Regions from separate parts of the Hydrogenophaga taeniospiralis genome, predicted to be linked through region 3. Evidence: predicted binding sites of a transcription regulator. Region 3 holds the regulator's gene; each other region holds the start of a gene.
The links. Region 3 encodes HrcA, which represses chaperone genes, less so after heat shock. Its sites were predicted from a motif close to TTAGCACTCNNNNNNNNNGAGTGCTAA; they were not measured.
Positions count from the first base shown of each region.

Region 1 (10,444 bases), 160 kb from region 3:
TCGGCCCGCCGGCGCGTCTGGCGGTGGTGCCGACGATCGATGTGGTGGAGCTGCGGCGCTAGACCGAAACACCCCCCCGCCGCGCAGCGCGCGACCCCCTCCAGGGGCAACGCGATGCGGCCTGGCGAAGCCAGTTCAGGTGTCTGCGTCAGCAGTTCAGTGTGAGGATGTGTTTGCGCTTGTCGGCGAGCAACTCGTCCAGCGCGATGCGCAGCCAGGCGAGGTGGGCCTGGGCGTCGGCCTGAAGTTCGTGTCCACCGTCGGGCAGCAGCGCCACCACCACCTTGAAGCGCAGCGAGGTGCCCACCGGCAGCAGATCCGAGGGGCGCAGGCCACTGGCCACGATGCTGGTGGCCGCGGCCACGGCCTGGGGCGTGCGCACCGGGCCCTCCATCAGCAGTGCAAAACTGTTGTCGCCCACCCGCGCTGCGGTGTCCACGTCGCGCGCCACCGAGCGCAGGCGCGAGCCGGTGAGCACCAGGGCCCGGTCGGCGGTTTCGCGGCCGTGCTCGCGCTCGAACGTCTCGTGGTTGTCCAGGTCGATCAGGAGCAGGGCGTTGTGGTGGTTGTAGCGCTGGGCGCGGATCAGGCTGTCGTGCAGCCGCAGCATGAAATTGTGCCGGTTGGTCAGGCCGGTGAGCGGCTCGGTGACCGCCAGTGCCTTGGCGCGGGTCTGCGACTCGTGCTGCATGGACGAGCGCTGCAGCAGGCCATAGATCAGCAGGGGCGCTTCGATGGCCGCCGCGATCACCATGCCGTACTGCGAGAGAAAGCCCGAGGAGATGAGCCCGAAATTGCGCATCACCGGCAGCGCGCCAGCCAGCAGCACCGGCAGGATGCCCAGGGCGATCCAGCGCGCCCAGCCCTCCCGGCTGCGCCAGGCGGTCCAGAGCAGGGCGTAGACCAGCAGCATGGCCAGCGCGCCTGTGGCGGTGATGGCCTCGAAACTCCATTGGGACGGGGCCACCTGATCCAAGACCACCAGGCCCAGCATCACCGCGGCCAGGCTGAGCGAGAGGCGGTCCAGCCAGCGCCCGGTGCGCCGCGGTTGCACCAGGTGGCGCACGAACAGCAGCCCGGCCACCGCCGCCAGTGGCATCAGCACGAACTCGGCGGCGCCGTTCCAGCGCGCGGAATCGGGCCACAGGAACTGCCCTCCCACACCCAGCGAAGCCGCCAGCGACAGCCCCAGCAGCGTGATGTAGATCGCGTAGGCGGCAAAGCTGCTGTCGCGGAACACCAGCGCGTTGGCCACCGCCACCACCACGAGCAACAAGGTCATGCCGAAATAGGCGCCCAGCACGAACTGCTGGTGGATGCGCTGCTCGCGCAACTGGTCGTGGCTGTGGATGAACAGCTCGCCCGAGAACGGGACGCGCGCGTGTTGGATGCGCACCCAGTAGGCCACCGGCGCATCGCTGCGCGGGGCCAGCTTGAACACGGGGTAGCGGTCGGGCGATGCCCAGGCGTTCACGGGCAGGCGGTCGCCCGCGTGCTGCTCAATCCAGCTGCCGTTGGCGCCGCGGTGGTACAGGCTCACGCTGTCGGTGCCCGAGCGCGCCAGCTCCAGCTCCCAGTGCGCGTTGTTGTCCTGGGCCCAGGCGGTGAAGCCGATCCAGAGCGCGGCCTTGCCTTCCAGCCGCAGGCGGTGTTGCCCCGCGCGCAAGCCGAACGGCAGATCGGCCTGGCGTTGCTCCACGTCCTGCACCGTGAGCTGGCCGTCGGGGTCCACCCACCAGGCGCTGCGTTGGGCCAGATGCACGCTTTTCAGGGAACCGTCGAGCAGCACCGGGGGCAGGCTGGAGGGGGTGGTGGCCGGTGCGGCGAATGCGCTGGCGCACAGCGACAGCGCCAACCCGAGCAGCCGCGCCATGAATCGGCGGAGGGAGGCCTGCAAAAGGGGGCGGGCGGGCGGGGCGGAAGCCCGGGCCGCCAGGTTCGTGTGAAGCATCTCCCGATTGTGTCGCCACCGGCCGAGGGCCGCGTGGTCATCGCTGGCGCCCGGTGCCATGGCCTGCGGGTTGCGGCCTGTTTGCGACACCCGCCAACGTGAAAAAGCCCCAGCCGGCAAGTTGCCGTCTGGGGCCTGAGGGGTGAGCCGGGCCGGGTCAGGCGAAAGCAGAGAGTGCCTTGCGCATCTTCTTCATGGCCGCCACCTCGATCTGGCGCACCCGCTCGGCGCTCACGCCGTACTCGGCCGCCAGCTCGTGCAGCGTCATGCCGCCCGAGCCGTCGTCGTTCACCTTGAGCCAGCGCTCCGTCACGATGCGGCGCGAGCGCTCGTCGAGCTCGCCCATGGCGCGCGCCACGCCTTCGGTGGCCAGCGCGTCGCGTTCGGCCGATTCGAGCACGGCGGTCGGCTCGTGGGTGGCGTCGGCCAGGTAGGCGATGGGGCCGAAGCTGTCTTCGCCATCGTCACCCGGGGTCGGGTCCAGCACCACGTCGCCCCCCGAGAGCCGGGTTTCCATTTCGCGCACTTCGGCGGGTTTGACGTTCAGGTCGCGCGCCACCACGTCCACCTCGCCGTCGGAAAACGCCTCGCGGTGGGTGTCGCCGTCCAGCGCCTCCGAGCGGAAGCCCTGCTTCATCGAGCGCAGGTTGAAAAACAGCTTGCGCTGGGCCTTGGTGGTCGCCACCTTGACCATGCGCCAGTTCTTCAGGATGTATTCGTGGATCTCGGCCTTGATCCAGTGCATGGCGTAGCTCACCAGGCGCACGCCCTGATCCGGGTCGAAGCGCTTGACGGCCTTCATCAGGCCCACATTGCCCTCCTGGATCAGGTCGCCGTGTGGCAGACCGTAGCCCAGGTACTGGCGCGCGATGGACACCACCAGCCGCAGGTGCGAGAGCACCAGCTGCCCGGCGGCGTCAATATCGTTGCCATCGCGCAGGCGGCGCGCGGCGCTTTGTTCTTCTTCCAGCGTCAGCAGCGGCATGCGGTTGACGGCCGAAATGTACGCGTCCAGGTTGCCCAGCGCGGGCAGGGTCAGCGAACGGCTCGCCCAGGGGCTGACCGTGGCCAGTGTGGCGGACGGCAGGGCGGCGGGGACAAGGGATGCAGACATCGTGAAAACCCTCCTCAGGTTGACTTGCTGTTCATGTTAGCACTCTCTGTGAGCGAGTGCTAAGGCAGAAGTTCCATGGCCGGGGTGGGGAGGGGTTTTGATGCTTGATGGCCTACCTCAACTGACGACTACCTGCCCAGCGTGCGCAACATCAACCTGGGCCAGGGCGACGTCGCCATGGGCAACGGCAACCTCATGTACACCGTCAGCCAGGACCAGGCCGGCGGCGCACACACCGTGCGTTGGGAGGAATACACCAGCTTCAACAAGATCAGGGAGATGCGCTTTGGCAACCTGAGCAACCCGGCCAACCCCACCGATGCGGTGGCCGACCGCACGGTGGCCTTCGTCTATGGCCCCGAACACCAGCGGCTGCGTCAGACCATCACGCTCACCAGCAACGCGCCCAGCCACATGGAAGCGGGCACCACCTGGTACATGAACGGCCCCGACAGCCTGGGCCTGAGCTATGAGAAGGAAGTCAAGGCCAACGGCCTGATCGAGCACAAGCACTACCTCACGGCGGGCGGCGAAAGCTTCGCGCTGCACACCCAGCGCGAGGGAGCCCTGAACGGCAAGCCGGCCAAGTCGGTGAGCTACTTCCACCACGACCACCTGGGCAGCCTGGCGGCCATCACCAACGAGGCCGGGGCCGTGGTCGAACGCCTGGCCTACGACCCTTGGGGCAAGCGGCGCTTCAGCGACGGCAACAAGGACAGCAACGACACCTTGACCTGGACCGTGACCAAGCGTGGCTATACCATGCACGAGCACATGGACGAGATGGGCGTGATCAACATGAACGGGCGGGTGGATGATCCGGCCATCGGGCGGTTCTTGACGGCCGAGCCTTACATTCAGGCGCCGTTCTATCTGCAGAGTTTCAATCGGTATGCCTATGTCTGGAATAAAACCGTTGGGAGGTGTTGATCTCTCTGGATTTGTTTCAACTGAAACGACAACGATAACAGCAACGAATTTGGATACAGGTGAAACAACCACGTATACAGATCTTGGCGTGGCAACCCTTGAGGTGCCCGAACCGAGTAACAGCGGTGGTGGAGATCCCACTGCAGGCAATAGCGGGGTCTACTCAAAGCCGCCGAAACCGTCAGATCCGTCGACGTCGACACAATCTGGAATAAGTTCGCTTCTTCAGCAGCTTATCAATGCAATTGGAATACCCCGGCGACGACGCCGGAAAATATAAAGAAGCTGCCGGCTCGAAAACCTGTAGTTTCTGCAACGGTAGCGGTCGTGCCTACACTTCAGTTACCATCTTTGCCCAATTTGGTGGCAGCAATTCCTGTCGTGTTTGCGGAAATTCGAGCGTTTGTGATGCCTGTGCTTTATGTGCCTTTTTTGCGTGGAGATACTCCTCAGACGCCGCAAAATGCATTGAGTGCCAATGAGGCGGAGGATGCTGGGGCAGGCAGTGGAGCCACACCAACTGTGTCCTCGGAGGCGCCTGCACAGCCAGATGAAAACAATCTAGACAAGATAAAACGCGACAAAGATGCTGACGCTGCCGCTTGAGAGGCCGGTTATGACGGTGTACATGACGCCAAGAAAGATCGTGGCGAGAGCACGGTCAACATTTATAATGACAAAACGACGGGGGCAAAAGTGGATATGGAATGGTAAAAAGGGTTCTGACAAGGAGCAGTTGTGAATTCCATGACCACTAGGAAGAAGTCTGTTGCCTTGGTGTTAAGAGGGTTTGATCTCACTGCGCAGGAAGTGGCGATCCTTGTTGGCGTGGAGACATCGCGACTGGGGAATCGTGGGGAGCCGGTGAAGCCGGGTGTCAAAACACGGTTAATCCGGTCGCATGTCGGGTTCGCAATGGAGTTCTCAAACGACGCTGAACTGTGCGATATGCTCCCCACACTTCTTACACATCTTGGGGGCGTCGACCATCTTTGCCGGGTAAGAGACCAGGTGCAGCCAGAATTTTCCGAGATTAATTTCGATTTGCCAGTTAGGGAGTCTGATGAACTGCAAGATGGATATTTGTCGACTACTGTTATTGCAGATGTTTTGCGGCTCAGGGCTAGCCTGTCGTTCGGATTTTTCTAGGATACGGCTGAAAAGTAGGCCGGATTGAGTGGCTTTGATGTTATTAAGTTTATAACTGCTCACGCAATATTCGCGAGGGCCAGTGGCCAGTTCTCTTGAAGATGTAGGGGTCAAGTCTTGCCTTTGCCTTGTTCGAAGAAAGATGGCGTTTTCTTCGGGTGAAATCTATTAAATTGATCGATTGAATGAGGCTCTCAGTGCTTAAAAGTACCAAACGCTCGGCAGTCCTCACTCTGCTGGGGGCGTTGTTCCTCTCCGCCTGCGGCGGCGGCAACGAACAAACCGGCGCCACCGATCTCTACGGCGCTTACGACGTGATCGAAGGCGGCATGAGCGAAGTCCAGGTCAAGGCCGTGATCGGCGCCGAGCCGCAGCGCCGCCAGGCCGATGGCGATAAAGCCCACATCCTCACCTGGGAAACCGACGCCAACACCTACCGCCACACCACCCTGCTGGTGACGCTGCATGACGAAGACGGGGTGACCCGCAAGATCGTTACTGGCTACCGCGGCAACCAGTCGCAGTCGTTCTGAGTGGCGGGGATACGCAGGCCCCGCATGCTGACGATTGATCTGCCGCTCCGACCGTGGTCTGCCTGGCCACCCGCCGCGCAATGGGCGATGCTGGCCGGGGTGCTCTGCGTTGCAGGGTTGGGGCTGCTGGGGCAGAGGCAGTGGCAGCAGCGCGCGCTGGGCGCGAGCCATGCGCAGCTCCGCATGTTGCAAAGCCAATGGGCCGAAACGCGGGCCGCCAGGGATGCGGCTGAAAAGCGCCCATCCGGTGCCGGGGTGGCTTCCGGCACACAGGTCCCCATGGAGCCGGCGTTCTGGCCCAGCCGCGCGCAGGGGGTGGATGGTTGGGTGCGGGTGGCCGCCCACGCGGCGGCCGACGCCGCCGGGGTGTCGCTGCAGCAACTGAGTGTCACTTACCCCGAGCCACCGGCGGGTGGCGGCGAACCGGCTCCGGTCTCTTATGCAGTGCTGCAGGTCTCGGCCCGCGGCAGCTACGCGGCCCTGAAAACCTGGCAGGCCCGCATGCAGCAGCTGCCCAGCCTGGGGGTGGAGCGCCTGCGTTGGCAGTCTCCACCGAATGACGGCTCGGGGCACCTCAGCGCCGACTGGACGTGGCGGTTGTGGCTCAAGCCAGGGGGTGGTGGTGCATTGGCCGCACTGCCCTTGGCGGGAGCGCCCGCGCCCTTGCGGCCCTTGCTGGCCGAAGCGAGGCGTGACCCTTTTGGCATGACGGCGCCCCCGCCGCCTGCGCCGGTGGTGGCCTACGTGGCCCCGCCCGCTCCAGCGGTTCAGTTGCCGCCGGCGCGACCGCCCCTGGTGTGGGAAACGCTGGGGCGCCTGCGGGGGCCAGACGGGCGGTATCGCATCACGGGCCACTGGGGCGACCCGGCGGCCGTGGTCACCCTGGCCGAAGGCGACGAGAGCCCGCGCGGCCATCGGGTGGCCCGCATCACCGCCCAAACGCTGGAGCTGCTGCACCCCGATACCCAGGAGCGTTTGCGGTTCAGCCTGCCGCAGGCCCCCCGGTTCGAACGTCGATAATCCAGCATGCACACACGCAAAACAATGGAAGAGGGTGGCCGCAGCCCTTGGACAAGAGGTTGGACATGGGCGATGGTGCTGTCGCTCGGGGTGGGCCTGGCCGGCTGCGCCCAGCAACGCATTCGCGACGAATCCCACAAACTGATGCGCGATGGGCGCTACGAGCAGGCCATCCAGACCCTGAAGGAAGGCGTGGCCGAATACCCCGAAAGCGCGCTCCTGCGGGCGGGTTTGGCCACGGCGCAGACGGACGTGGTCTCGCGTCTGTTGGCGCAAGTGACGGCCGAGCGCGCAGCCGGGCAGTGGCAGGCCGCGCAAGACACGCTCCAGCGCGCGGCCACCCTGCACCCCGAACACCCGCGCGTGCGCGACCTGCAAGCGCAGTTGCGCGCCGAAGAGGCGGCCCTGCAGGCGCTGGCGCTGGCCCGAAAAACCGCGCAGGGCGGGCAGCCAGCGCAGTTGGTGCAGGCCCTGCAGATGGTGGACCAGGGCCTGGTGCGCACGCCCCGGCAGCCCGACCTGCTGGCCTACAAGCGGCAACTGGAAGCCGACCTGCGCCAACACAGTGCGTTTGCCCGCCAGCACAGCCTGGCCGAGACCCGGCCCATCAGCTTGAGCTTCAGGCAGGCGCCGCTGTCGTCTCTGCTGGAGGCGATCCGTCTCGGCACGGGCATCGATTTCGTGCTTGACCGGGAAGTGCAGACCGAGCAGAGTGCGAGCGTGTACATCCGGGAAGCGCGGGTCGAAGACGCCATCGATCTGGTGCTCGGCGCGTTTCAGCTCTCGCGCCGCATCGTGGACGGCAAGACGGTGCTGGTCTACCCCAACACGCCGGAAAAGCACAAAGAGCACCGGGAGCAGGTGATCCGCGTGTTTCACCTCTCACACGCCGACGCCAAAGCCACCTCCACACTGCTGCAGTACATGTTGCGGATACAGCCACCGTATGTGGACGAACGGGCCAATATGCTGGCGTTGCGTGAGTCGCCCGAGCTCATGGCGGTGGCCGAACGCCTGGTGGCCCTGCACGACATGGGCGAGGCCGAGGTGATGCTCGAAGTGGAGGTGCTGGAGGTCAAGTCTTCTCGGTTGACCGAGTTGGGGGTGAATTTCCCCAACAATTTCTCGCTCTCGCTGCTGCCGATGCCCAACCAGACCGGCATCACGGTCGACACCTTCAACAACCTGAATCTGCGCGGTGGCTTCAATGGCATCAACTATGCCCAGGTGGGGTTGTCGGTGGGCAATCTGCTGGTCAACCTCAAGCGCGAGGTGGGGGATTTCAATACCTTGGCCAACCCGCGCATCCGGGCGCGCAACAAGGAAAAAGCCACCATCATGGTGGGTGACAAGGTGCCGGTGATCACCACCACGGCGGCCTCCAGTGGTGGCTTCGTTTCAGAGAGCGTGAACTACCTCGATGTCGGCCTGAAGCTGGAGGTGGAGCCCACCGTCTCACCCGACGACGAGGTGGCCATCAAACTGGCCCTGGAGGTCAGCTCGCTGGCACGCGAGGTGCGCAGTTCCACCGGCTCGGTGGCTTACCAGATTGGTACGCGCAACGCCAACACCACCCTGCGCTTGCGCGACGGCGAGACCCAGTTGCTGGGCGGCCTGATCACCAACGAAGACCGCATGACGTCCAACCGCGTGCCGGGCCTGGGCGACCTGCCGTTGGCCGGGCGCCTGTTCTCCAGCCAGAAGGACGATACCCAGCGCACCGAGCTGGTGTTGGCCATCACGCCGCGCATCCTGCGCAGTGCGCCCAACCCAGACCTGGCGCAGGCCGAGATGTGGGTGGGCACGGAGAGCTTCACGCGACTGCGCCCGCCCCCCGTTTCGGGCGTCAAACCCTTGGTGGGCGCCCTGGGCAACTCGCCCCAAGGCATGGCGGCGGAGCCGGCCACGGCGGGAGCCACACCCAACACGTCCGCGGAAACGCAGGCGCAGGCAGCCGGTTTTGCCTTGAGCTTTCAGGGGCCGGCCCAGCTCAAGGTGGGCGAAGAAGCGACCGTGGTGTTGCAGGCAAAGTCCGACGTGCCTTTGACCGCCCTGCCATTGAACCTGCGGTTTACGCCCGACACCCTGCAGATCGTGGGCGTGAACGAGGGGGACTACTTCCAGCAAGGCAACGCGGTGAGTAGCTTCACGCACGCCGTGCGGGCCAAGGAGGGGCGCTTGAGCCTGGGCTTGTTGAGCAATGTTTCGCAGGGCGTGACCGGTGAGGGCGATGTGGTGAGCCTGCGCGTGAAAGCCCTGGCAGCGGGCCCGGCCAGCATTGCCGTGCACAGCGGTGATGTGCTCGGCGTCAATGTGGTGGTGCCCATGCCGGTCAAACCGCAGTGGTCCGTGCAGGTGCCATGAACACCAGGCTCCTGGGCTGGGGCGGTGCGGGCAGGCCACTGGCCCGTGGGTTCACGCTGATCGAGCTGTTGGTGGTGATGGCGGTGCTGGGCATTCTGGCGGCGGCGGTGATGCCCTTGGGTGAAGCCATGGTCCAGGCGCAGAAGGAGCGCGATTTGAGGGCGGCTCTGTGGGAGATCCGCTCGGCCATCGACGAGCACAAACGCCTGGCGGACAAGGGTTTCATTGCCGCTGGCCCGGCGGGCTCGGGCTACCCGGCCAGCTTGGGTGTGTTGGTGGCGGGGGTGGACGACATGCGCCCCGGCGGCACGGGGCGCAAGCTGTACTTTCTGCGCCGGGTGCCGCGCGACCCGTTTGCGCCCGCGTCGTTGCCGCCGGAAGCGACATGGCGGCTGCGCAGCTACGCTTCGCCACCAGACGACCCCAAGCCCGGGGCCGATGTGTTTGATCTGCGCTCCTGGTCGGATGCGCTGGGAATGGATGGAACACCCCATGCGTCGTGGTAAGTCCGTCAATGGGCTGCGCCCGTCACGCGGACGTGGAGCGTTCGCTGGGTTCACGTTGATTGAGCTGCTGGTGGTGCTGGCGGTCGTCGCGATCCTGGCCAGCCTGATCGCGCCGCAGTACCTCGACCGCATCGACGATGCGCGCGAGACGGTGCTGCGCAAGAACCTGGTGGGTCTGCGCGAGGCGGTCGATCTGTTCTACCGGGACAAGGGTCGCTATCCTAAAAACCTCAAGGAACTGGTGGACGCGCGCTACATACGGGCCGTTCCCGAAGACCCGATGACGGGGGGGACGGACAGCTGGGTGATCGTGCCACCGGTGGCTGGCCAGCGCGATGGTGTGTTCGATGTCAGAAGCGGCTCGCCTGAACGCGCCCGCGACGGCACCCCGTTTTCCCAGTGGTGAGGAGCGGGCCCATGCGTGCGCGACAACGGGGCTTCACGATGCTGGCGGTACTGGCGGCGCTTGTGCTGCTGGCCTTGTCTTTGCAGGGCGTGATGTGGGTGGTGTCCACCCAGGCACAGCGTGAACGCGAGTTGGAGTTGTTGCGTGTGGGCGCGGCGATTCGGGATGCGATTGGTCGGTATGTGGAGTCGTCACCGGGGGTGGTGAAACAGTGGCCGCCCAGTCTGGAGGCCCTGTTGGACGATCGCCGTTCGGTGGTGGTGCGTCGGCATTTGCGCCGCCTGTATGCCGACCCGATCCAACGCTCCGGCGAATGGGGCCTGGTGCGCGCCCCTGATGGCGGGGTGGCGGGGGTGTATTCCTTGAGCCATGCGCCTTCGATCCGTACAAGCGGGGTCGATCTGGCCGTGTATGGGGTGGTGCCGGCGGCACGCTACGTCGACTGGCGTTTCGTCTATGTGCCGCCCTCGA
Region 1 covers NZ_JAHBAG010000001.1:4,935,198-4,945,641, reverse strand. Annotated here, with positions in the region: gene KIH07_RS23680 (metallophosphoesterase) at 1-62, shown strand, start outside; gene KIH07_RS23675 (7TM diverse intracellular signaling domain-containing protein) at 149-1,873, opposite strand; gene rpoH (RNA polymerase sigma factor RpoH) at 2,109-3,083, opposite strand; gene KIH07_RS25515 (RHS repeat domain-containing protein) at 3,207-3,995, shown strand; gene KIH07_RS23660 (hypothetical protein) at 4,377-4,601, shown strand; gene KIH07_RS23655 (hypothetical protein) at 4,734-5,144, shown strand; gene KIH07_RS23650 (hypothetical protein) at 5,342-5,677, shown strand; gene KIH07_RS23645 (hypothetical protein) at 5,702-6,697, shown strand; gene KIH07_RS23640 (cohesin domain-containing protein) at 6,770-9,061, shown strand; gene KIH07_RS23635 (type II secretion system protein) at 9,058-9,567, shown strand; gene KIH07_RS23630 (type II secretion system protein) at 9,554-9,973, shown strand; gene KIH07_RS23625 (prepilin-type N-terminal cleavage/methylation domain-containing protein) at 9,985-10,444, shown strand, end outside.
Region 1: the regulator HrcA is predicted to act here: its motif matches at 3,102-3,128, upstream of rpoH (RNA polymerase sigma factor RpoH).

Region 2 (10,444 bases), 2.8 Mb from region 3:
AAAGCGCAGCGGCAGCTCAACCGGCAGCGCGGGCACCCGCTCCAGCCCCTTGGCCACAATGTGCTGGGCCAGCAGCTTGAGCTCTTCGGGCCGCAGCGGCCCTTCGACCAGCACCGCGAAGCGCGTGTCGGCGATGCGGGACACGGTGTCCACCTCGCGCACCACCGCCGACAAGCGCGAAGCGGCCACCACCAGCGCGCGGTCGCCGGCCTCGCGGCCCTCGCGGGCAACGATCTCGCCGTGGTTGGACAGCTCCACCAGCACCAGGCCACAGGGGTGGCCATAGCGCCGGGAACGGCGCATGGCGTCGCGCAGGCGCAGGTGGAGCACGGGCGCGATGGTCAGACCGGTCAGGGGGTCGGTGCTGTCGATGGCGCGCAGGCGGGCCCGGTTCTCGTTGAAGTCCTTGGCCCGGCGGTGCAGGATGTACAGCAACAGCGGAATCTCGATGGCCGAACCGATCAGCACCGCGTACTGCGTGGCCCAGCTGTCGGGCAACACGCCGGCGCTGCGCAGCGCGGGAAAGGGGTAGCCCAGGTGCACCGGCAGGAAGCCCAGCGCCATCCAGCCGGCGTAGGTCTCGCCCAGGCGCCAGGTCCAGATGCACAGGGAAAAACTCAGCAGCACCGACAGCAGGCCGTAGAGGTTGAGCACCAGGAAGGCCGTAGGGCTCATCCACGCCACATAGACCACCGCGTACAGCAGGCCAAACACCGACCAGGCCAGCACGAAGCGGTCCACACCGCGGTGGTAACGCGACACCGCGCAGACCTCGCGCACGAACCAGATGCCCGAGGCCGTCAGCCAGAGCATGAACACGGCCGGCGCCACGTCGTTCCACCAGGCCGAGTCGCGCCAGAAGAACAGACCACCGATGCCCGTGAACGCGGCCTGGAAGCCGAGCATGCAGGCCACGTAGCAGCAGTAGGCGATGAACACGCGGTCGGCGTAGAGGCGCGCGTGCACCCAGCCCAGGAAGAACACCAGCAGGCCAAAGCCCAGGTAGCCGCCGATCATGAGGAAGGTCCAGTACCGCTTTTCCTGCAGGCTGTTTTCGGTCAACAGCTGCAGGCGCGGGCTCGTGGGCGCGGGCGCGTTCACCACGCGCAGCCAGACCGGACCGGCGGCCTGGGGATCGAGGGCGAACACGGGGGTCTGGTCCGGGTGGTCCCATTGCGACACCGGCAGGTGGTCACCGGAGCGCTGTTCGCGCCAGGCGCCATTGGGCCCCCGGCTGTACAGGGTGGCCTCGTTGGTGAAGGCCGCGGCGCTCAGCATCAGGTACCAGCGCTGAGCGGCGTCCAGCCGGGGCGGCTCCAGGCGCATCCAGAGGGCGGTGCCGTCGAGCTGGAAGACGCGGAATGTCTCCATGGGCTGAAAGCTGTTGGGCGGCAGCGCCACCACATCGGCGATGCCCTTCGTGCCCGACTCGTCGACCCAGAAATGCGTCTGCAGGGTGACGTCGCCTTCGCCCTCGGTGGCCCGGGCAGGGCCGATCCACAGGGCGAGCCCCAGACCCAGCAGCACAACCACCATCCCCACCATCCGGCGCATGGCAGCGGCGCAGCAATGGGCCGGGTTGGGGGGGGCGGTGGATCGATCCATGACCGGCATCGTAAACATTTGTAACGCGCGCGGAAAAATTTCTTCAGGAAACGACGGCGTCGGGCTCGGGAACGGGCCGCTGTGCCGTGCCGCCACCGTGCACCGGCCGCCAGTGGCCGGTGGTCGTCCAGCGGTCTTCCAGGCGGTTGAGCCAGCCCGGGGCTGCGGGATCGTCGCTCCAGGCCGATACGGTCTCGGTCAGGGGGTTGAGCAGGTGGTCGGGCAGGTTCAGCGGGCGCGTCTGGTCCAGCAAGAAACGGGTCAGCAGGTGGTAGCCCACGATGCGGGTGAACAGCCGGGACAACGAAAAGCCCGGCGAAAACACCCGCACCACGGTGTCGATCAGGCGCACCAGCAGCCGGCCCGCGAGGAACAGCAGCCGGGTGGGCCAGGAGACGCGCTCGTCCACGCCGATCTCGCACGCGGTGTCCGGCCCGATCAGCCAGCGCGTCAGCGGCACCGGGATGCCCCGCACCACCGGCAGGCGGATCGTGCGCTCCATGGTGTGCATGAGCGCGCGTCCCAGGGCCGGCCGGGCGTCCGGGCTCACCGACTGTCCATGCGCCTGCGCCTGGATGCGCTCAAACAGCGCGGCGGCTTCCTCCATGGTGTCGGCCATGAGCTCGCGCCGCACCCCCAGCACATGGCCCATCACGTTCCAGGCGTGCAGGTAGGCCTCTTCGTCGGCGCGCGGCAGGCCCAGGCCCAGCGTGCGCATGCCCTTGAGGAAGCTGTAGCTGAAGGTCAGCAGGGTGTAGGCCAGCTCGATCTGGTTGCAGGGCAGTCCCTGGCGGTCCACGTCCCAGCCGTGCGACATCAGGGCCGCGTGCATGCCGGTGGATGCGCCGGCCCGCAGCAGCGGCGCGACCTGGCCGCGCACCGCCTGCGGCTCACCGCGCAGGATCAGGTGGCGGATGGTGGCATGGATGAGCCGCACCTTGAGCACCTGGGCCACACCGGCGCCGCTGGCGTCCATCAGCCCGCCCTTCATCATCACCGGGAACACCATGGCCGCGGTCTGGCGGATGCGGTGTTCGGTGTGCTGCTCCAGCTGGCCCGCGATGTGCAGTACCTCGGCCAGGTTGGGCAGCACGTAGCACTCGGGCAGGCTGGCGCAGAACAGCAGCGTGCACGACAGCGGGCCCTGTTCCATGAAGATGGCCTCGGCGCGCTCGACCTTGGCCGCGTCGGCCCAGGCGGGCAACGCGCGCCCTTCGCCGACATAGGCGCGCAACGCGGCCACCACCGCCGGATCGACCGCCACCGCTGCGGGGTCGCCCGGCCCCCAGTCGGCCAGGGCGCCGTTGCTGGTCCAGCCCGCCATGAGGCGGGTGGCGGCGGCGAGCCGGTCCGTGGCCGGGCCGGTGGCGCCGTCGGCGTCGGACCACGGCCCGATGAGCGCCGCCACGGTCCGGTCCGCCAGCGGGTCGGCCTGCAGCCCCATCGGGTCCAGCGGCACGCTGTGGGCGGGCTGCGCCTGGGGCGCCTCGGCGTGCGCCAGGGTCCAGTGCCGCCAGGCCACCCAAGCGATCAGCGTGGGCATGCCCATGGCAAAAAAGGCGATGGCGCGGATTTCGACCGGGTGGCCCAGAAATACCTGGAACACCAGGCCGCTGGCGTACAGCCCGATCGGCACCCAGGCCGCGAGCCGGGTCTGGCGCGCGATGGCCGGCACACGGCGCGGTGCGGCCAGCGCCTGGAACACGGCGACGATCACGAAGGACACCAGCATCCAGCCCGCGAAACCCTGCAGCGTTTCGCCAAACCAGCCCCCGTCGGGCTTTTCCATGATCCAGGCCTTGAGCACGTACACGAAGTACGGGTCGGCCCCGAGATCGAAGGTGGTCACGATCATCGCGGCCAGCCAGGCGGTGAGCGCGCCGCTCTTGAGCGTGGGCGCCGCGTGCACCGGCGTGCGCCACAGGATGAGGCTGGCCAGCACATAACCCACCAGGCACAGGGCCAGCCACATCAGCGGAATCGCCAGCGGCACATCGCCCAGCCGGGGACCCAGCACCTCGGTGTAGGTGTAGCGGCCGAAGAACCAGCCGCGAGAAGAGCCCATCTGCTCGGCGAACCAGCCCAGCCCCAGCGCCAGCACGGCCAACACCCGGGTGCTGCGGTGGCCCAGCAACACCGATGCAGACCACAACGCGGCCCAGAACATGGCCACCGAAACGGCCACCAGACCGAGCGTGAGCAGCGGGTAGGCCTGCGCGGTGACGAGGATGAGGCCCACCGACAGCAGGCCGGGCAGCAGGACTTGGAGCAAACGCGAACGCAGAAGAGCCACTGGAGCCTCCCAGGAAATCGGTCACAGCCCCCTGCGTTGACGGGCAACGGCCGGCCGGGCATTCACCCGCAGCCGCCGCAACCGACCCCGTGCCCCACCACCAACGCGCATGGTTCGTGCATGCTGGGTCGGCCCAGCGGTGGCGCGGGAGTCGACGTTTATTTTAGATAACCGTCAGGTCAGGGTATTCCCCAGGCGAACCACCACCGACAGACCGGTGGTGGCGTGGGCGCGCCCGTCTCACGCGTAGAAGTCGTACGGAGACTTCAGACCGTAGATGTGCACGGCGCCCGGGCCACCGGCGAAGCATTGGGCCAACTCGGGCACCGCGGGAACGGCGAGGATGGCGATGTCCTGCGTGCCCAGGGTCTGGAAGCTGGCGTTGCGCGCACCGCTGCGGTTGGGGTCGCCGCCGACGGCGGGCTGCTGCACGCGGGCCAGCTGGGTATGGCCGGCATAGGCGGCGTTGCCCGCGTCAAGGTAGTTGGCGTAGACGCATTGCACGCTGTTTTGCACGCCCTGACAGGCCGTGCCGTTGCTGGCATCCAAGGCGTACTGGCCGTCGCAGTTGAAGACGAACCCCATGGCATCGGCGGCCACGCTGGGCGCAGCGATCTGCATGCCGCACGAGGGGATGATCTGCACATGCAGGGCATCGACCGCCTGGGGCCAAGGCTCGTTGTCGATGTTGCGGCGCAGGCGCACGTCGCTGTGGTCCAGGCAAATCTCCACGCCGAAATCGACGTACTGCGGGAAATTGTCCGGGCCGTAGTTCTGCCGGAAGATGGCGTATTTGTCCTTGGCACTGGCCTTGAGGTCGCCATGGCTCAGATCGATGAAGGGGTAGGCCGTCATCTGCTCCGTCACGGTGTCTTTGCGACCGGTCGTGTCGTAGAGCACGAAGTCTTCGTTGGAGACAAAGTACTTCTCACAGGTCATCTGGTCCGTGCCCAGCGAATGGGTGGGCGTGTCCAGCGCGACGTTGCTCACGATCAAGGCCCGGTTGCGCACCTCCATGCAGGGGTAGGAGTGGCAGTTCTTGATGAAGTTGACCAACATGTCGAACACCACGCCGTTCAGCGGCCCGTAGGCCGCCAGCCACTGCTCGGACAACGCCTGCACCACGGCATTGCGAACCTGGGTGCTGTTGGAGGCCAGGATGTTGGTCACGTCATGCACACGCGAGGTGATCGCCGAACCGCAGACAAAGGTCCAGTCCGGGTACTGGCTGGCCGGAAAAGCCTGGCGCAGCTCGCTCAGGATGAAATCGGTCGGGTCCGCATCCACATGCCCGTAGACGTATGGGCCCTGGGTGCCATGGAAATAGAACTCCGGCGCCACGAACAGGTTGAGCACGCTGCCCGGCGCATCGCCCGATGGCAGGGCGGTGCGCGCCTGTTCCGCGGCGTTCTTCAGCACCGCGATGCGTGCACGCACGTCCGCCTGAAAGTCCTCCAGCCCAAGATAGGTGCCCGCCACCGCACCCGGGCCATTGGGGTTGCCGATGGCGACCATGTTGGCCGGCGTGGTGGGGATGGTGTATCCGATGAATCGGACCTTGGAATACCGCTGGGTCATGAAAATGCCTCCTTTGAAGTCCGTGTGCGGGTCACGCCGTGCGCATGCGTCTGGCCGTGGCCTGGTGCCGTGATGCGGATGGCTGGCGCAGGTCGAACGTGGCCAGCAGCAGCCAGCGCCGGGCCTTGTGCTCGACGCCCGGCTTGGCGCGCAGCGGCGTGGTGTAGTGCCAAAAAGGCAGGCGGTACAGCGCCACCGATCCGTCACTGGCGGCCGGATAGACGCCCGCCAGATGGCCATGCTCTTCGCAGACCAGGAACTGGTCCTGGACGCTGTCGTTGCACAGCGAGATGTGCAGATCCACAAAACCGTCGCGTGCGTGGGCGTTCTCCGGGTGGTGGTCGTTGTGCGGTCCCGAATAGTCGCCGGGCTCGTACAGGATGAGTTGCACGCCGCGCCGCCGCTCCAGCGATAATCCGGTGATCCGCTCGGCGAAGAGGGCCAGGCTTTCCGAACGAAGCATCTGCAGCAGGCCGATGTCCGCGGCGGCCCGGTAAGCGGCCGTTCGGGGGGAGTCGAAATAGGCCGTCTGGATGCGCATGCTCTTGGGCAAGCGCTCGGTGTAGTTGCGGCGCATGCCGGTGATGGTCTCGGGCGGAATGCGCGACTCGATGCGGCGGACATGGGCCGGCATGGTGGCGTCGAGCAGGCGTCGCGCTTGCTTCGCCCAGGTCTTGTTGAGCATGCCCGGCAAGAAGGCCAGTGGCGTCTGGCCGGAGCCCGTGTCCTTGTTCGCGGTCCAGCCGGCGAAACGCGCTGTGTCTGCGAAACCCTGCCGCAGCATCACCTGGCCTCGCGCGCTGAGCATGTCGGCGAATTCCGCCGGAAACCTCTCCATGGTTGCCTCCTCTGCTGTTGTGCGGCCATGCTCGTGCATCGCATGCGTTCGCCCCGCAACGCACTGGCAACCCTGACAGGTGGGCCCGCCTGACCGGCGACCGTCTTGCTACGGTCAGGGCCCGACGCGACCATGCCTCGAAGGCCGCGCAGGGGTAGGCATTCTTTCAAACACTCATGGAGACCACATGGCCAGCACTTCTCAACGCAGTTCCGCATGGACCGCAGCCATCAGCACCCTGCCCGCCGATATCCGCCCGGACGTTGACCTGATGTGGGACCAGGGCGGGTTTCTGTCGGCCGAACAGGTTGGCAGCATGCTTGGCAAGCTCGGCGCGCAGGCTGAGATCGGCACCTTGATGATGCAGCTGTTGCCTGTGGCGCAAAGCTATGCGGTGGTACCCGTCTCGCACTATCAGGTCGGGGCGGTGGCAGCAGGGATGCCGGTCCCAGGCACGGGCTGGGCCAGCCTGTATCTGGGCGCGAACTTCGAGTTCAACAATGCGGCTCTGAGCTTCACCGTTCATGCCGAGCAGGCCGCCACCAACAACGCCTGGCTCCATGGCGAAGCGGGTCTGCAGGCGTTGGCCATCAGCGCGGCGCCCTGCGGGTATTGCCGGCAATTCCTGTACGAGCTGGTGTCCGCCCAGCAACTCAACATCCTGTTGCCCCCGGTGCCGCCCCAGCCCGGCGACCCCTATGCCTACACGATGACGCCGCTCACCCGCTTCCTGCCCGATGCTTTCGGGCCGACGGACCTTGGCATCACCGGTGGTCTGATGGACCCCAAACTGTGCACACATGCGGTGAGCCTGCCCGGTGGAACGCCGAGCGATCCCGTGGTTGCCGCCGCGCTCGGCGCAGCGCAGCGTTGCTACGCCCCCTATCCCACCGACACGGCATACGGCTACGCGGGCATTGCCGTGCAACTGGAGGATGGAAGCATCTACGCTGGACGCAACGCCGAAAACGCGGCCTACAACCCCAGCCTCTCGCCCCTGGAGTCCGCGCTGGCCTTCATGAACATGAATCAGGTGCAAGGCGCCACCCGCCAGGTGACCCGCTGCGTCCTGGTGGAAGTGCAGACGCTGTCCAGCCAGCAAAGCGCGAGTGCGGCCGTGCTGGCCGCCTACGCTCCAGGCGTGACGCTGGAGTACCACGCGGCAACCAGTCCTTGACCTTTTGCCGCCATTGGTGGGCCTGCTCGGGAAGAGACGTTCACCACGCGTTCACAGGCATCGCGCACCTGCGGACAGGCAAAAAAGACCCCCGCCCTTGAAAACCGGGGTCCCCGCCCTTATCATTAGCACTCGCTGGAGTTGAGTGCTAACACTTTGCTTCAAGTCGATCAACGGCATCCGCCGGCCCCTGGTGGCCGGCACCGACCGTGTGAACCACCCCTTTTCCGTTCTATTTCAGGAGATGCAATGAACCTTCGTCCTCTCGCCGATCGCGTGATCGTCAAACGTATCGACAGCGAAACCAAGACCGCTTCCGGCATCGTCATCCCCGACGCAGCTGCTGAAAAACCCGACCAAGGTGAAATCTTGGCCGTCGGTCCCGGCAAGAAAAACGACAAAGGCGAACTGTCCGCCATGAACATCAAGGTCGGTGACCGCGTTCTGTTCGGCAAGTACAGCGGCCAGACCGTCAAGGTCGACGGCAACGAACTGCTGGTCATGAAGGAAGACGACCTGTTCGCCGTCGTCGAGAAGTAATTCTTCTCTCACCCATCCCCAATTACTGAATCCGGAGAAATCAACATGGCAGCAAAAGACGTCATTTTCGGCGGCGAAGCCCGCGCACGCATGGTCGAGGGTGTGAACATCCTGGCCAACGCCGTCAAAGTCACCCTGGGCCCCAAGGGCCGCAACGTGGTGCTCGAGCGCTCCTTCGGCGCCCCCACCGTGACCAAGGACGGTGTGTCCGTGGCCAAGGAAATCGAACTGAAGGACAAGCTCCAGAACATGGGCGCCCAGATGGTCAAGGAAGTCGCTTCCAAGACCTCGGACAACGCCGGTGACGGCACCACCACCGCCACCGTGCTGGCCCAGGCCATCGTGCGCGAAGGCATGAAGTACGTGGCCGCCGGCATGAACCCGATGGACCTGAAGCGCGGCATCGACAAGGCTGTGGAAGCCCTGATCGCTGAGCTGAAGAAGGCCTCCAAGGCCACCACGACCAGCAAGGAAATCGCCCAGGTCGGCTCCATCTCCGCCAACAGCGACTCCAGCATCGGCGACATCATCGCCAATGCCATGGACAAAGTGGGCAAAGAAGGCGTGATCACCGTGGAAGACGGCAAGTCGCTGCAGAACGAGCTCGACGTCGTCGAAGGCATGCAGTTCGACCGCGGCTACCTGTCGCCCTACTTCATCAACAACCCCGAGAAGCAAGCCGCCCTGCTGGACAACCCCTTCGTGCTGCTGTACGACAAAAAGGTCTCCAACATCCGTGACCTGCTGCCCACGCTGGAGCAGGTCGCCAAGGCCGGCCGTCCGCTGCTGATCATTGCCGAAGACGTCGAAGGCGAAGCCCTGGCGACGCTGGTGGTCAACACCATCCGCGGCATCCTGAAGGTGGTGGCTGTGAAGGCCCCTGGCTTCGGCGACCGCCGCAAGGCCATGCTGGAAGACATCGCCATCCTGACCGGCGGCAAAGTGATCGCCGAAGAAGTCGGCATGACGCTGGAAAAAGTGACCCTGGCCGATCTGGGCTCGGCCAAGCGCATCGAAGTGGGCAAAGAAAACACCACCATCATCGACGGCGCCGGCGCTGCCGCTGACATCGAAGCCCGCGTGAAACAAGTGCGCGTGCAGATCGAAGAAGCCACCAGCGATTACGACCGCGAAAAGCTGCAAGAGCGCGTGGCCAAGCTGGCCGGCGGCGTGGCCGTGATCAAGGTCGGCGCTGCCACCGAAGTCGAAATGAAGGAAAAGAAGGCCCGCGTGGAAGACGCCCTGCACGCCACGCGCGCTGCGGTGGAAGAAGGCATCGTGGCCGGTGGCGGCGTGGCCCTGCTGCGCGCCCGTCAGGCGGCTGGCACCATCAAGGGTGACAACGCCGACCAGGACGCCGGCATCAAGCTGGTGCTGAAAGCGGTCGAAGCGCCCTTGCGCGAGATCGTGGCCAACGCCGGTGGCGAGCCGAGCGTGGTGGTCAACGCCGTGCTGGCTGGCCAGGGCAACCACGGCTTCAACGCCGCCAACGACACCTATGGCGACATGATCGAAATGGGCATCCTGGACCCGACGAAGGTGACCCGCACCGCGCTGCAGAACGCCGCTTCGGTGTCCGCTCTGATGCTGACGACCGAGTGCATGGTGGCCGAGTCCCCGAAGGACGACGCACCTGCCGGTGGCATGGGCGGCGGTATGGGTGGCATGGGCGACATGGGCGGCATGGGCATGTAAGTTCTCCTTGCCTGAGACGCCATGCCGGCGTTGCAAGGGCTTGCCGTGGCGCTGCCACTGTCTACGCCCTTGCGCCTTGGCCTGGCGCCTCATGCTGCGTCGGAATGCATCACTGCAGGCTGACGCCCCCCCAAAAAAACCCCGCGAGTCGCCTCGCGGGGTTTTTTTTCAATGGGGGAAAAAATAGCGAGAAAGCTCGCTCGGTCATTCAGCGGAGGAACCCGTGCGCGGCGTGGCGGGCCAGGCCGGGCGTTTTTTGACCAGCGCTCGCGTGCCTCGTCGTCAGGGTGCCGCGCAGCTGAAGCTGCTGGCCTGGGACGGGTCGCCGCTGCCCTTGTATTGGGGGTAGCCGGGGTAGGGGCACAGCGGCCGCTCAAACGTGGCTCCGGCGGCGGTGGTGCCGGTCGCCACAAGCTGGTTGGGCGCGATGCCTTTTTCCACCCAGTCCACCAGCGCGGTCACCAAGTCGGCATGGGCCGCACCTGGGCCTGTGAGGTCGTGCCCGACGCCGGGCGAGGTCACAAACCGGGCATAGCCGTCGAAAGCGGCGCTGCCACTGTCCTTGCGTACCTGGTCCAGGTAGGCGGCGGTGCGGTACACCGAGACGCAGGTGTCGGCCAGGCCATACCACACCAGCAGCTTGCCGCGCTTGCCAAACGCCTTCAGTGAAGCCTTGGGCTCCATCACCTTGGACAGAGACTGCCACTTGGGTGCCAGG
Region 2 covers NZ_JAHBAG010000001.1:2,014,064-2,024,507, reverse strand. Annotated here, with positions in the region: gene KIH07_RS09690 (7TM diverse intracellular signaling domain-containing protein) at 1-1,605, opposite strand, end outside; gene KIH07_RS09685 (carotenoid biosynthesis protein) at 1,649-3,877, opposite strand; gene KIH07_RS09680 (hypothetical protein) at 4,139-5,476, opposite strand; gene KIH07_RS09675 (hypothetical protein) at 5,508-6,314, opposite strand; gene cdd (cytidine deaminase) at 6,502-7,491, shown strand; gene KIH07_RS09665 (co-chaperone GroES) at 7,741-8,031, shown strand; gene groL (chaperonin GroEL) at 8,077-9,726, shown strand; gene KIH07_RS09655 (tannase/feruloyl esterase family alpha/beta hydrolase) at 10,009-10,444, opposite strand, start outside.
Region 2: the regulator HrcA is predicted to act here: its motif matches at 7,617-7,643, upstream of KIH07_RS09665 (co-chaperone GroES).

Region 3 (10,444 bases):
GTCTTCCAGCGCGGTCAGGGCCACCGACTTGCCCGAGCCGGACATGCCGGTGATCAGCACCAGTTCGATGGGGCGGGGCAGGGTGTCTGACATGGGGGCTGCGTGTCAGGCGGCGAGCAACTCGCGGGCATGGGCCAGCGACACCTCGGACTGTTCGTTGCCGCCCAGCATGCGGGCGAGTTCGCGGATGCGCTGCTCGTGTGCGATCGCCTCGACCGTGCTCACAGTCTGCTGGCCGGATTGCTGTTTGCTCACCAGCAGGTGGTGGTCGGCACAGGCGGCCACCTGCGCCAAGTGGGTCACCGACAGCACTTGCCGGTCCTGGCCCAGCTGGCGCAGCAGGCGCCCCACCGTGTGGGCCACGGCACCGCCGATGCCCGAATCCACCTCGTCAAAAATCAGCGTGGGGGCCTGGCCGAGCCGGCTGGTGACGACCGAGATCGCCAGCGCGATGCGCGAGAGTTCACCGCCGGAGGCGACCTTGCCGACCGGGCGTGGCGTGACGCCGGCGTGGCCGGCCACCAGGAACTCGACCTGCTCGCGGCCATGGGCCTGGGGCTCTTCGAGGCGCTGCAGCGCCACTTCGAATCGCCCCCCCTGCAGTCCCAGGGTCTGCATGGTTTCGGTGACCGCCTGGGACAGACGGGGGGCGGCCTGCTGGCGCTTTTTCGTCAAGGCCAGCAAGGCGCTGTCAACGGTTTTCCAGGCCTGGCGCTCGGCCTGCTGCAGGGCGGCCAGATCCAGCGCCTGGTCCACCTGGGCCAGTTCGGCCTTCCACTGCGCATGCAGTTCGGCCAGCTCTTCGGGCGGGCGGCGGTAGCGCCGCGCGAGCGACAGCCACAGCGAAAGCCGCTGGTCGAGCGCCTCAAGGCGGGACGGGTCCTGTTCGGCGTGGCGGGCGTACTGGTGCAGGCTGTGCACGCTGTCCTGCACCTGGGCCAGTGCCGCTTCCAGCGCTTCCACGGGGTCGGCGAAGGCGGGCTCGATGTGGGCCTGGGCCTGCAGGGCCGCCAGCGCGCGGTGGATCAGGTCGCCCGCGCTCGGTTCGGTGGCGTCCAGCGCCGCCACGGCGGCCTGGGCCGCGTCCTGCAGCCCCTGGGCGTTGGCCAGGCGGCCGTGCTGGCCGTTGAGCTCGTCCCACTCGCCGGGTTGCGGCGCGAGCTTGTCCAGCTCGCCGATCTGCCAGGCCAGCCGTTCGCTTTCCTGTTGCAGGCTGTTCTGGCGCTCGGTCGCTGTCTCCAGCGCCTTGCGGCACTGGCGCCACTGCGCCCAGCCCTGCGCCGCGGCGGAGGTGTCGATGCCGGCATAACCGTCCAGCAGGGCACGCACGGCGTCGGCACGGGTGAGGCTTTGCCAGGCGTGTTGGCCGTGAATGTCCACCAGCTCGTTGGCCAGCACCTTGAGTTGGGCCACGGTGGCCGCGCTGCCGTTGATCCAGGCCCGGCTGCGGCCTTCGGTGTCGACCGTGCGGCGCAGCAGCAGGCTGTCATCCAGCGGGAAACCCTGCTCTTCCAGCCAGTTGGCCAGGTGGGGCGGGGCATCGAACTCGGCGGCGATTTCGCAGCGCGACGCACCCTCGCGCACCACGCCGCTGTCGGAGCGTGCGCCCAGGGCGAGTTGCAGCGCGTCGATCAGGATGGACTTGCCGGCGCCGGTTTCGCCGGTGAGCACGCAAAAGCCCTGGTCCAGCTCCAGGTCCAGCGACTGCACGATGACAAAGTCGCGCAAAACAATGCGTCGGAGGCTCATGAACGTGGGGTGAAGTGGAACGTGTGAAGGGCAGACCGGTCGTATTTTGACCGGGTTTTCAACCGCCTTCGTTCCAGTGCAGCTTTTTGCGCAGGGTGTCGAAATAGCTCCAGCCGACCGGGTGCAGCAGACGCAGGGTGTGCTCGGAGCGCCGCACCACGATCCGGTCGCCGTGCAGCAGGCTGGTGAGGGACTGCATGTCGAAGTTGGCGCTGGCGTCGCGGCCCGAGACGATCTCAACCGCGATCTCGCAGTGAGCGGGCAATACGATGGGGCGGTTGGACAGGGTGTGGGGCGCGATCGGCACCATCACCCAGCCATCAATGGCCGGGTGCAGCAGCGGGCCGCCGGCCGAGAGCGAATACGCGGTGGAGCCGGTGGACGAGGCGATGATCAGACCGTCGGCGCGCTGGTTGGCCACGAAATGGCCGTCCACCTCCACACGCAGCTCGATCATGCTGGCCACGCCACCCCGGTTGACCACCACATCGTTGAGCGCGGTGGCCTCGAACACACATCGGCCGTCGCGCCACACACTGGCGGCCATGAGTGCACGCGGGTCTTCCTCGAACTCGCCGTACAGCATGGGTCGCAGCTTTTCACGGTAGCTGTCGAAGGGAATGTCGGTGATGAAGCCCAGCCGGCCCTGGTTGATGCCGGCCAGTGGCACACCGTAGCGCGCGAGCTGGCGACCGATGCCCAGCATGGTGCCGTCACCCCCCACCACCAGCGCCAGGTCGCAGGCACTGCCCATGGCGGGCACGTCCAGCGCGGGGTACTGCAGCAGGCCGGTGTTGAGCGCGGTGTCCTGCTCCAGCGACACCTCACAGCCCACATCGTGCAGGAAATGGGCCACTTCCTCCACCGCGTCGCGCGAGCCCGGCGCCTGGTATTTGCCGATGATGGCGACGTGCGCGAAGCGCAGCGGCTTGCCCATTTTTCGGGCTGTCGGCGAGGGTTCGGGAGGCAGGCTCATGCACAAATTACAACATAGCCCGCGCGGCCCGCCCGACCCGGAAAACCCTTGTCGCCCGCGGGCTCCCGCGGGGCGCATACCTCCGTAAAATGAAACCATGTTGGATGACCGCGCCAAGTTGCTGCTCAAGGCCCTCGTCGAGCGATATATCGCCGACGGGCAGCCCGTGGGTTCCCGCACGCTGGCCAAAGCCGCCGGTCTGGATCTCTCGCCCGCGACCATCCGCAACGTGATGAGCGACCTTGAAGAGCTGGGTCTGATCGCGAGCCCCCACACCTCGGCCGGTCGGATTCCCACCGCGCGTGGCTACCGCCTGTTCGTCGACACCATGCTCACGGTGCGGCGCGACGGACTGCCGGGGGTGGGCGAGATGGGCGCACCGGGCATCGAGGCGGGCCAGCCCCAGCGCGTCATCAGCCACGCCGCGCAAATGCTCTCCAGCCTCTCGCACTTCGTGGGCGTGGTGATGGCGCCGCGCCGAGCTTCGGTGTTTCGCCACATTGAATTTCTCAGCCTGTCCGAGCGGCGGGTGCTGGTGATCCTGGTGTCGCCCGATGGCGATGTGCAGAACCGCATCATCCACACCCAGGTGCATTTCACCCAGTCGCAGTTGCTGGAGGCGGCCAATTTCCTCAACGCCCATTACTCGGGGCTGACCATGGAAGAGGTGCGCTCACGGCTGAAGACCGAGGTCGATGTGCTGCGTGGCGAGATCGCGACCCTGATGCAGGCCGCGGTGGAGATCGGCGCCGACGACAACGCGGGGCAGGAGGCGGTGGTGGTCTCTGGCGAGCGCAACCTGCTCTCGGTCAGCGAGTTCTCCAGCGACATGGGCAACCTGCGTCGCCTGTTCGATCTGTTCGAGCAGAAGACGCAGCTGATTCGCCTGCTCGACGTGTCGGCCCAGGCCGATGGCGTGCGCATCTACATCGGTGGCGAAAGCCAGGTGGTGCCCTTCGAAGACCTGTCGGTCGTGACGGCCCCGTACGAAGTCGACGGGCAGGTGGTGGGCACGCTGGGCGTCATCGGGCCCCAGCGCATGTCCTACGAACGCATGATCCAGATCGTTGACGTCACGGCCAAGCTGGTGAGCAACGCGCTGAGCCACAGCAAATAGCCGGCCCCGGCTGGCGCTCGTCGGCGGCCTCTACAATCCACCCCTTCGCGGGCCGTTAGCTCAGTTGGTTAGAGCAGAGGACTCATAATCCTTTGGTCGTTGGTTCAAGTCCAACACGGCCTACCAAAAAAGTCGTGCTACAATGCGTGGCTTACGCGGCTGTAGCTCAGCTGGATAGAGTACTTGGCTACGAACCAAGGGGTCGTGGGTTCGATTCCTGCCAGCCGCACCAAAATGAAAGCCTGCAGCCAAAAGCTGCAGGCTTTTTCATTTCTGCTGTACACCGTACCCATGAGCAAGGCCTTCACCCGCGAGTCCGATCAGGACGCCGACGACGAACTGCCCGTCGCCGCGCCCGTGCCCAGCGGCAAGAACTACATCACGCGCGCTGGCTACGACCGGCTGCGCGCCGAGTTGTTCACGCTGATGGACGAGGAGCGTCCGAAGATGGTGGAAATCGTCCACTGGGCGGCCAGCAACGGCGACCGCTCGGAGAACGGGGACTACCTGTACGGCAAAAAGCGGTTGCGCGAGATCGACCGCCGCATCCGCTTCCTGACCCAGCGGCTGGAGATCGCCGAGGTGGTGGATGCTTCCATGCACCACGGAGGCGACCAGGTGTTTTTCGGCGCCACCGTGACCTACGCCGACGAGTCGGGGCTGGAAACCACGGTGACCATCCTCGGCGTGGACGAGGCCGACAGCGCGCAGGGACAGATCAGCTGGGTGTCACCCGTGGCGCGCGCGCTGCTCAAGGCCCGTGTGGGCGAGGTGGTGCGGCTGGTGGTGCCCGGTGGTGTGCAGGAACTGGACATCGTGTCGGTGACGTATCCGGCGCCCGCCGCGAAGACCTGATCAGGGCTTGAAGCGCTGGGCCTTGATGACCGAGGTCGTGCGCTTGAGGCTGCGCAAAACGTCGGCCAGGTGCTGGCGGTCGCGCACCGAAACCGAGAAGCGGATGTCGGTGGCCGTCTGTGCCGGTTCGTCGCCCATGTCCACGTGGGTGATGTCGGCCTCGGCCGAGGCGATGGCCGAGGCCACGCGGGCCAGCACCCCCTTGCCGTTGGCCACCGTGACCACCACCGTGGTGTCGAACGGACGCACGGGCTCGTCGGCCCACTCCACCTGCAGGAAGCGCTCGCTGTCGCGCAGCAACAGGCGTTTGCCCGTGGGGCAGTCTTCGGCGTGCACCACCAGGCCCTCCCCGCGACCCAGATAGCCTACGATGCGGTCGCCCGGGATCGGTTGGCAGCACGGGGCGTACTGCACCGACAGGCCCTCACTGCCGTCCAGGCTGACCACGCCTTGCGAAACCGTCTCGTCCTGGCCGCTGGCGTAGCGCTCGGTGCTGATGAGCAGCGCGTCGGGCTTGAGACCGGTTTCCGACAGCAGCACAGCGAGTTTTTTGCCCACCATGCTGGCGATGCGCTTGCCCATCCCGATGTCGGTCATCAGTTCGTGTCGAGACTTGTTGCCGGTGAAGCGCAGCAGCTTTTCCCAGGTGCTCTTGTGGTCGCCTTCCTCGTCTGGCAGGGTCGCGATGCCCTCGGAGCGCAGGGCCTGGGTGAGCATGCGCTCGCCCAGTTCGTTGGCTTTTTCCTGCGCCAGGGTCTTGAGGTGGTGGCGGATCTTGGAGCGGGCACGCCCGGTCTTCACGAACGACAGCCAGGCCGGATTGGGTTCGGCGGTGTCGCCGGTGACGATTTCCACCACGTCGCCATTGGCCAGCTCGGTGCGCAGCGGCCTTTGCTCGCCATTGATCCTGGCGGCCACCGCCCGGTTGCCCACGCCGCTGTGGATGGCGTAGGCGAAATCCATCACGGTGGCGCCGCGTGGCAGCGCGAGGATCTTGCTCTTGGGCGTGAACACATAGACCGCATCGGGGAACAGGTCGATCTTGACGTGGTCCCAGAACTCGCCGGCGTCGTGGGTTTCCTGCTGAATGTCCAGCAGGGACTGCAGCCACTGCGTGCCCAGGCGCTGCGAGGTGTCGCTGCCCGGTTCGCTGGCTTTGTAGAGCCAGTGCGCGGCCACGCCCGACTCGGCCACCACGTCCATGGCGTGGGTGCGCAGCTGGAACTCGATGTTGGTGCCAAACGGGCCGATCAGGGTGGTGTGCAGCGACTGGTAGCCATTGACCTTGGGAATGGCCACGTAGTCGCGGAACTTGCCCGGCACCGGCTTGTAGAGCTGGTGCAGGATGCCCATGGCGGTGTAGCAGTCGGTCAGTTCGGGCACGACGATGCGAAAACCGTAGATGTCGGTCACCTGGGAGAACGACAGGTGCTTGCTGTCCATCTTGCGGTAGACCGAATTCAGCGTCTTTTCGCGGCCCAGGATGCGCACCCCCATGCCCTGGCGCGCAAACGCGGCCTCGACCTCCCGCTGGACCCGGGCAATGAGGTCGTGGCGCCGGGTGCGCGACTTGTTCAAGGCCTTGGACAGCACCTCGTAACGCCAGGGGTGGAGAAAGCGGAAGGCGAGATCCTGCAGTTCGCGGTAGGTGAAGTTCAGCCCCAGGCGGTGCGCGATGGGGGCGTAGATCTCCAGGGTCTCGCTGCTGATGCGCTGCCACTTGCTGCGCGGCATGTCGCCCATGGTGCGCATGTTGTGGGTGCGGTCGGCCAGCTTGATCAGGATGACCCGCACATCCTTGGCCATGGCCAGCAGCATCTTGCGGAACGACTCTGCCTGGTTCTGTTCCCGGGTGTCGAACTCCAGCCGTTCCAGCTTGGTGAGCCCGTCCACGAGGTCGGCCACCGGCGCGCCAAAGCGCTGGACCAGCTCTTCCTTGGTGACGCCGCAGTCTTCGATGGCGTCGTGCATGAGCGCCGCCATCAGGGCCTGGGCGTCGAGTTTCCATTCGGCGCATTGGGCCGCCACCGCGATGGGGTGGGTGATGTAGGGGTCGCCGTTCTTGCGCAACTGACCCAGGTGGGCTTCGTCGGCAAAGCGGTAGGCCTGGCGCACGCTTTCGATCTCGGCCGGGCTCAGATAGTCCAGCTTGCCCACCAGTGCCGCAAAGCTGGCCGCGGCGGCACTCGCCGCCGGGTGCGCCTGGGCAGCGGAGGATCTCTTTTTGCCGGTTTCAGCCACGGTGGTCATCCCTGTACTTTAGCCTGAGACGGGTGGGCATGCAGGGGCAGCCCCCGGCGGCGGGCCCCGGAGCGTGCTTGGCGCTGGTCTGGTCAGCGCAAGGGCGGCACCAGAATCGTCGGCTTGGCCTCGGGCAGCAGGTCGGGGTAGTCGCGGCTGTAGTGCAGACCCCGGCTCTCATGCCGCATCATGGCCGACATCACGATCAAGTCGGCCACCTGCACCAGGTTGCGCAGTTCCAGCAGATCGCGTGTGACGTGGAACTGCGAATAGAACTCCTGGATTTCGCGCTGCAGCAGGGTGATGCGGTGGGCGGCGCGCTCCAGGCGCTTGTTGGTGCGCACGATGCCCACGTAATCCCACATGAAGCGGCGCAGTTCGTCCCAGTTGTGCGAGATCACCACCTGCTCGTCGGCGTCGGTCACGCGGCTGTCGTCCCACAGCGGGATGTCCGGGCGCGGGGTCAATGCCGCGGTGCCGATGGCCTTCACCGCGGCCTGGGCGAACACCATGCATTCGACCAGCGAGTTGCTGGCCAGGCGGTTGGCGCCGTGCAGGCCGGTGCAGGTGGTTTCGCCCACGGCGTACAGACCGTCGATGTCGGTGTGGCCTTCCAGGTCGGTCACCAGCCCCCCGCAGGTGTAGTGCGCGGCGGGCACCACGGGGATGGGCTCTTTGGTGATGTCGATGCCCAACTCGGCGCAGCGCGCGAGGATGTTGGGGAAATGCTCGTTCAGGAACTCGGGGCTCTGGTGCGAGATGTCCAGGTGCACGCAATCCAGTCCGTGGCGCTTCATCTCATAGTCGATGGCGCGGGCCACGATGTCACGCGGTGCGAGTTCGGCGCGTGGATCGTGGTCGGGCATGAAGCGGTGGCTGCCCAGGTGCGGTGGCAGCTTCAATTGCCCGCCTTCGCCCCGCACGGCCTCGGTGATGAGGAAGTTCTTGACGTTGGGGTGGTACAGGCAGGTCGGGTGGAACTGGATGAATTCCATGTTGCCGACGCGGCAACCCGCGCGCCAGCCGGCGGCGATGCCGTCGCCGGTGGCGGTGTCGGGGTTGGTGGTGTAGAGGTAGACCTTGCCGGCCCCGCCGGTGGCCAGGATGGTGTGCTGCGCGCTGAAGGTCTCGACCTCGTCGCGGTCCACATCCAGCACATAGGCGCCATAACAACGGGTGGACCCCACGCCGGGCTTGTGGTCGGGCAACTGGCGCTCGGTGACCAGATCGACCAGCATGTGGTTCTCGAAGAAGGTGATGCCGGGCGTGACACGGGCCAGCTGGCTCAGGGTCGCCTGCACGGCCGCCCCGGTGGCGTCGGTGGCGTGCACGATGCGCCGGTGGGAATGGCCGCCTTCGCGCGTGAGGTGCAGTTCGCCGTTTTCGGTGGAGAAGGGAACGCCCAGTTCCTGCAACCAGGCGATGGCCGCGGGCGCGTTCTCCACCGTGAACTGCGTGGCCTCCAGATCGCACAGCCCGGCGCCGGCGACCAGCGTGTCGTCCACGTGCGAGGCGTAGCTGTCGCCCTCGGCCAGCACGGCGGCAATGCCGCCCTGGGCCCAGTTGCTGGAGCCGTCGGAGATGCCGCGTTTGGTCACCACCGCCACACGGTGGGTGGGCGCGAGTTTCAACGCGGCCGTGAGACCGGCCAGGCCGCTGCCGATGATGAGAACGTCAAAGGAATGGTGGGCGCTCATGGCTCTCTGATGTGAAGGGGTGTGGTGCTGGGTGCGCGCCCGTACAGCGGGGCGCGGTGGCCAGTTCGGTTCAGTTGGGTGAGTAGGCCAGCCGCACGTAGATGGGGGCAAAGGCCTCGGCCTGCGTGAGTTCGATCAGCGTTTCCTTGGCCAGCTCCAGCATGGCGATGAAGGTCACCACCAGCACCTGCGAACCCCGGGTGGGGTCGAACAGGTCGCCGAATTCCACGAAGCGCTGGCCCTGCAGCTTGCGCAGCACGATGCTCATGTGTTCGCGCACCGAGAGTTCCTCGCGGCTGATCTTGTGGTGCTGGACCAGCTTGGCGCGCTTGAGGATGTCGCGCCAGGCGCCCTGCAGGTCGAGCACGTGCACGTCGGGAAAGCGCGGCACCAGGGCCTGTTCCACGTAGACCTGCGCGCGCAGGAAATCGCGGCCGTACTGCGGCATCTCGGCCAGACGCTGGCCAGCCAGCTTCATCTGCTCGTATTCGAGCAGGCGGCGCACCAGCTCGGCGCGCGGGTCTTCGGCTTCTTCGCCTTCGGCCACCTTCTTGGGCGGCAGCAGCATGCGCGACTTGATCTCGATCAGCATCGCCGCCATCAGCAGGTACTCGGCCGCCAGTTCCAGGTTGCTGGCGCGGATCTCGTCCACGTAGCTCAGGTACTGGCGCGTCACCGCCGCCATCGGGATGTCGAGGATGTTGAAGTTCTGCTTGCGGATCAGGTAGAGCAGCAGGTCCAGCGGCCCTTCAAAGGCCTCCAGGAAGATCTGCAGCGCATCGGGCGGGATGTACAGATCCCGCGGCATGGTGAACAGCGGCTCGCCATACAGCCGCGCCAGGGCGACGTGGTCGACCACGGTGGGCAGCACATCGTCCAGCCCCTGCGGGGCTTCGTCGAGTGCCGGCGATTCGTGGCTCATGGCATGCGCCCGGGCGGGGGCGGAATCAGTGCGGGTCGGCCTGGGTCTGGTACACGTAGGGCTGCTGGGGCACGGTGGTCGCTGCGGCCTTGGCCTGGAAGTCGCGGTCGATCTGCTTGTCCCACAGCAGGGCGCGTCCCTGGCGCTGTTCCTGCTCCAGCGTGGGCTTGTCGGCCTTGAGCTTGTCGATGAACTGCGTCGCGTCAGACGTGTAGTGCGGGCGGGCGAAGAAAGACATGGTCGGTGGCGCGGGCGGCGCAAGATGGGGAAAACGCCGATTTTACCGGGCGGGCCTGCCGGCCCGATCCGGGGCTGCGCGGCGGCGCCGGTCTGTGTCCTTTCGGCATCAGGCCTGGGCCAGCCAGCGGCTTGCCGACGGGAGCCCGTCCGCTTCGGGCGTACCATTTGGGCGTCCGCAACACGCGCGAAAGGTCCATGAACAGTTTTCCTCAACCTGCCTCATGGCTCCATCTGGACTGGGTTCTGGTGGTCGTCGTGGCGTGGTTGCTGGTTGGCGTTGCAGGCGTTGCGGCGCTGCGCCGGTTCCGGTTCGTGGCGGTGGTGCTGTTCCCGGTGGGCGCTCTTTTTTCGGTGGTCCTGATGGCGGTGGGCATCAGCGCCGCGTTCGCCACGCCGGAGGTGGCGGTGCTGCCGCTGGGCCTGCCTCAGTTGCCGTTCCATTTGCGGCTCGACAGCCTGTCCGCTTTCTTCCTGATCCTGATCGGTGGCGTATCGGCGGGTGTGTCCATGTTTGCGGCGGGCTACTTCCGCCGTGGCGAAGGCACGCCTCCGGGGCTCATCTGTCTCGAATACCACGTCTTTCTGGCCAGTATCGCCATGCTGGTGATGGCCGACGACGCCTATGTGTTCATGGTGATGTGGGAAAC
Region 3 covers NZ_JAHBAG010000001.1:4,779,207-4,789,650, reverse strand. Annotated here, with positions in the region: gene rapZ (RNase adapter RapZ) at 1-93, opposite strand, end outside; gene recN (DNA repair protein RecN) at 106-1,749, opposite strand; gene KIH07_RS22920 (NAD kinase) at 1,808-2,686, opposite strand; gene hrcA (heat-inducible transcriptional repressor HrcA) at 2,823-3,842, shown strand; tRNA gene KIH07_RS22910 (tRNA-Ile) at 3,892-3,968, shown strand; tRNA gene KIH07_RS22905 (tRNA-Arg) at 3,998-4,074, shown strand; gene greB (transcription elongation factor GreB) at 4,134-4,697, shown strand; gene KIH07_RS22895 (RelA/SpoT family protein) at 4,698-6,947, opposite strand; gene nadB (L-aspartate oxidase) at 7,031-8,635, opposite strand; gene KIH07_RS22885 (segregation and condensation protein A) at 8,706-9,557, opposite strand; gene KIH07_RS22880 (DUF3460 family protein) at 9,583-9,795, opposite strand; gene hyfB (hydrogenase 4 subunit B) at 9,993-10,444, shown strand, end outside.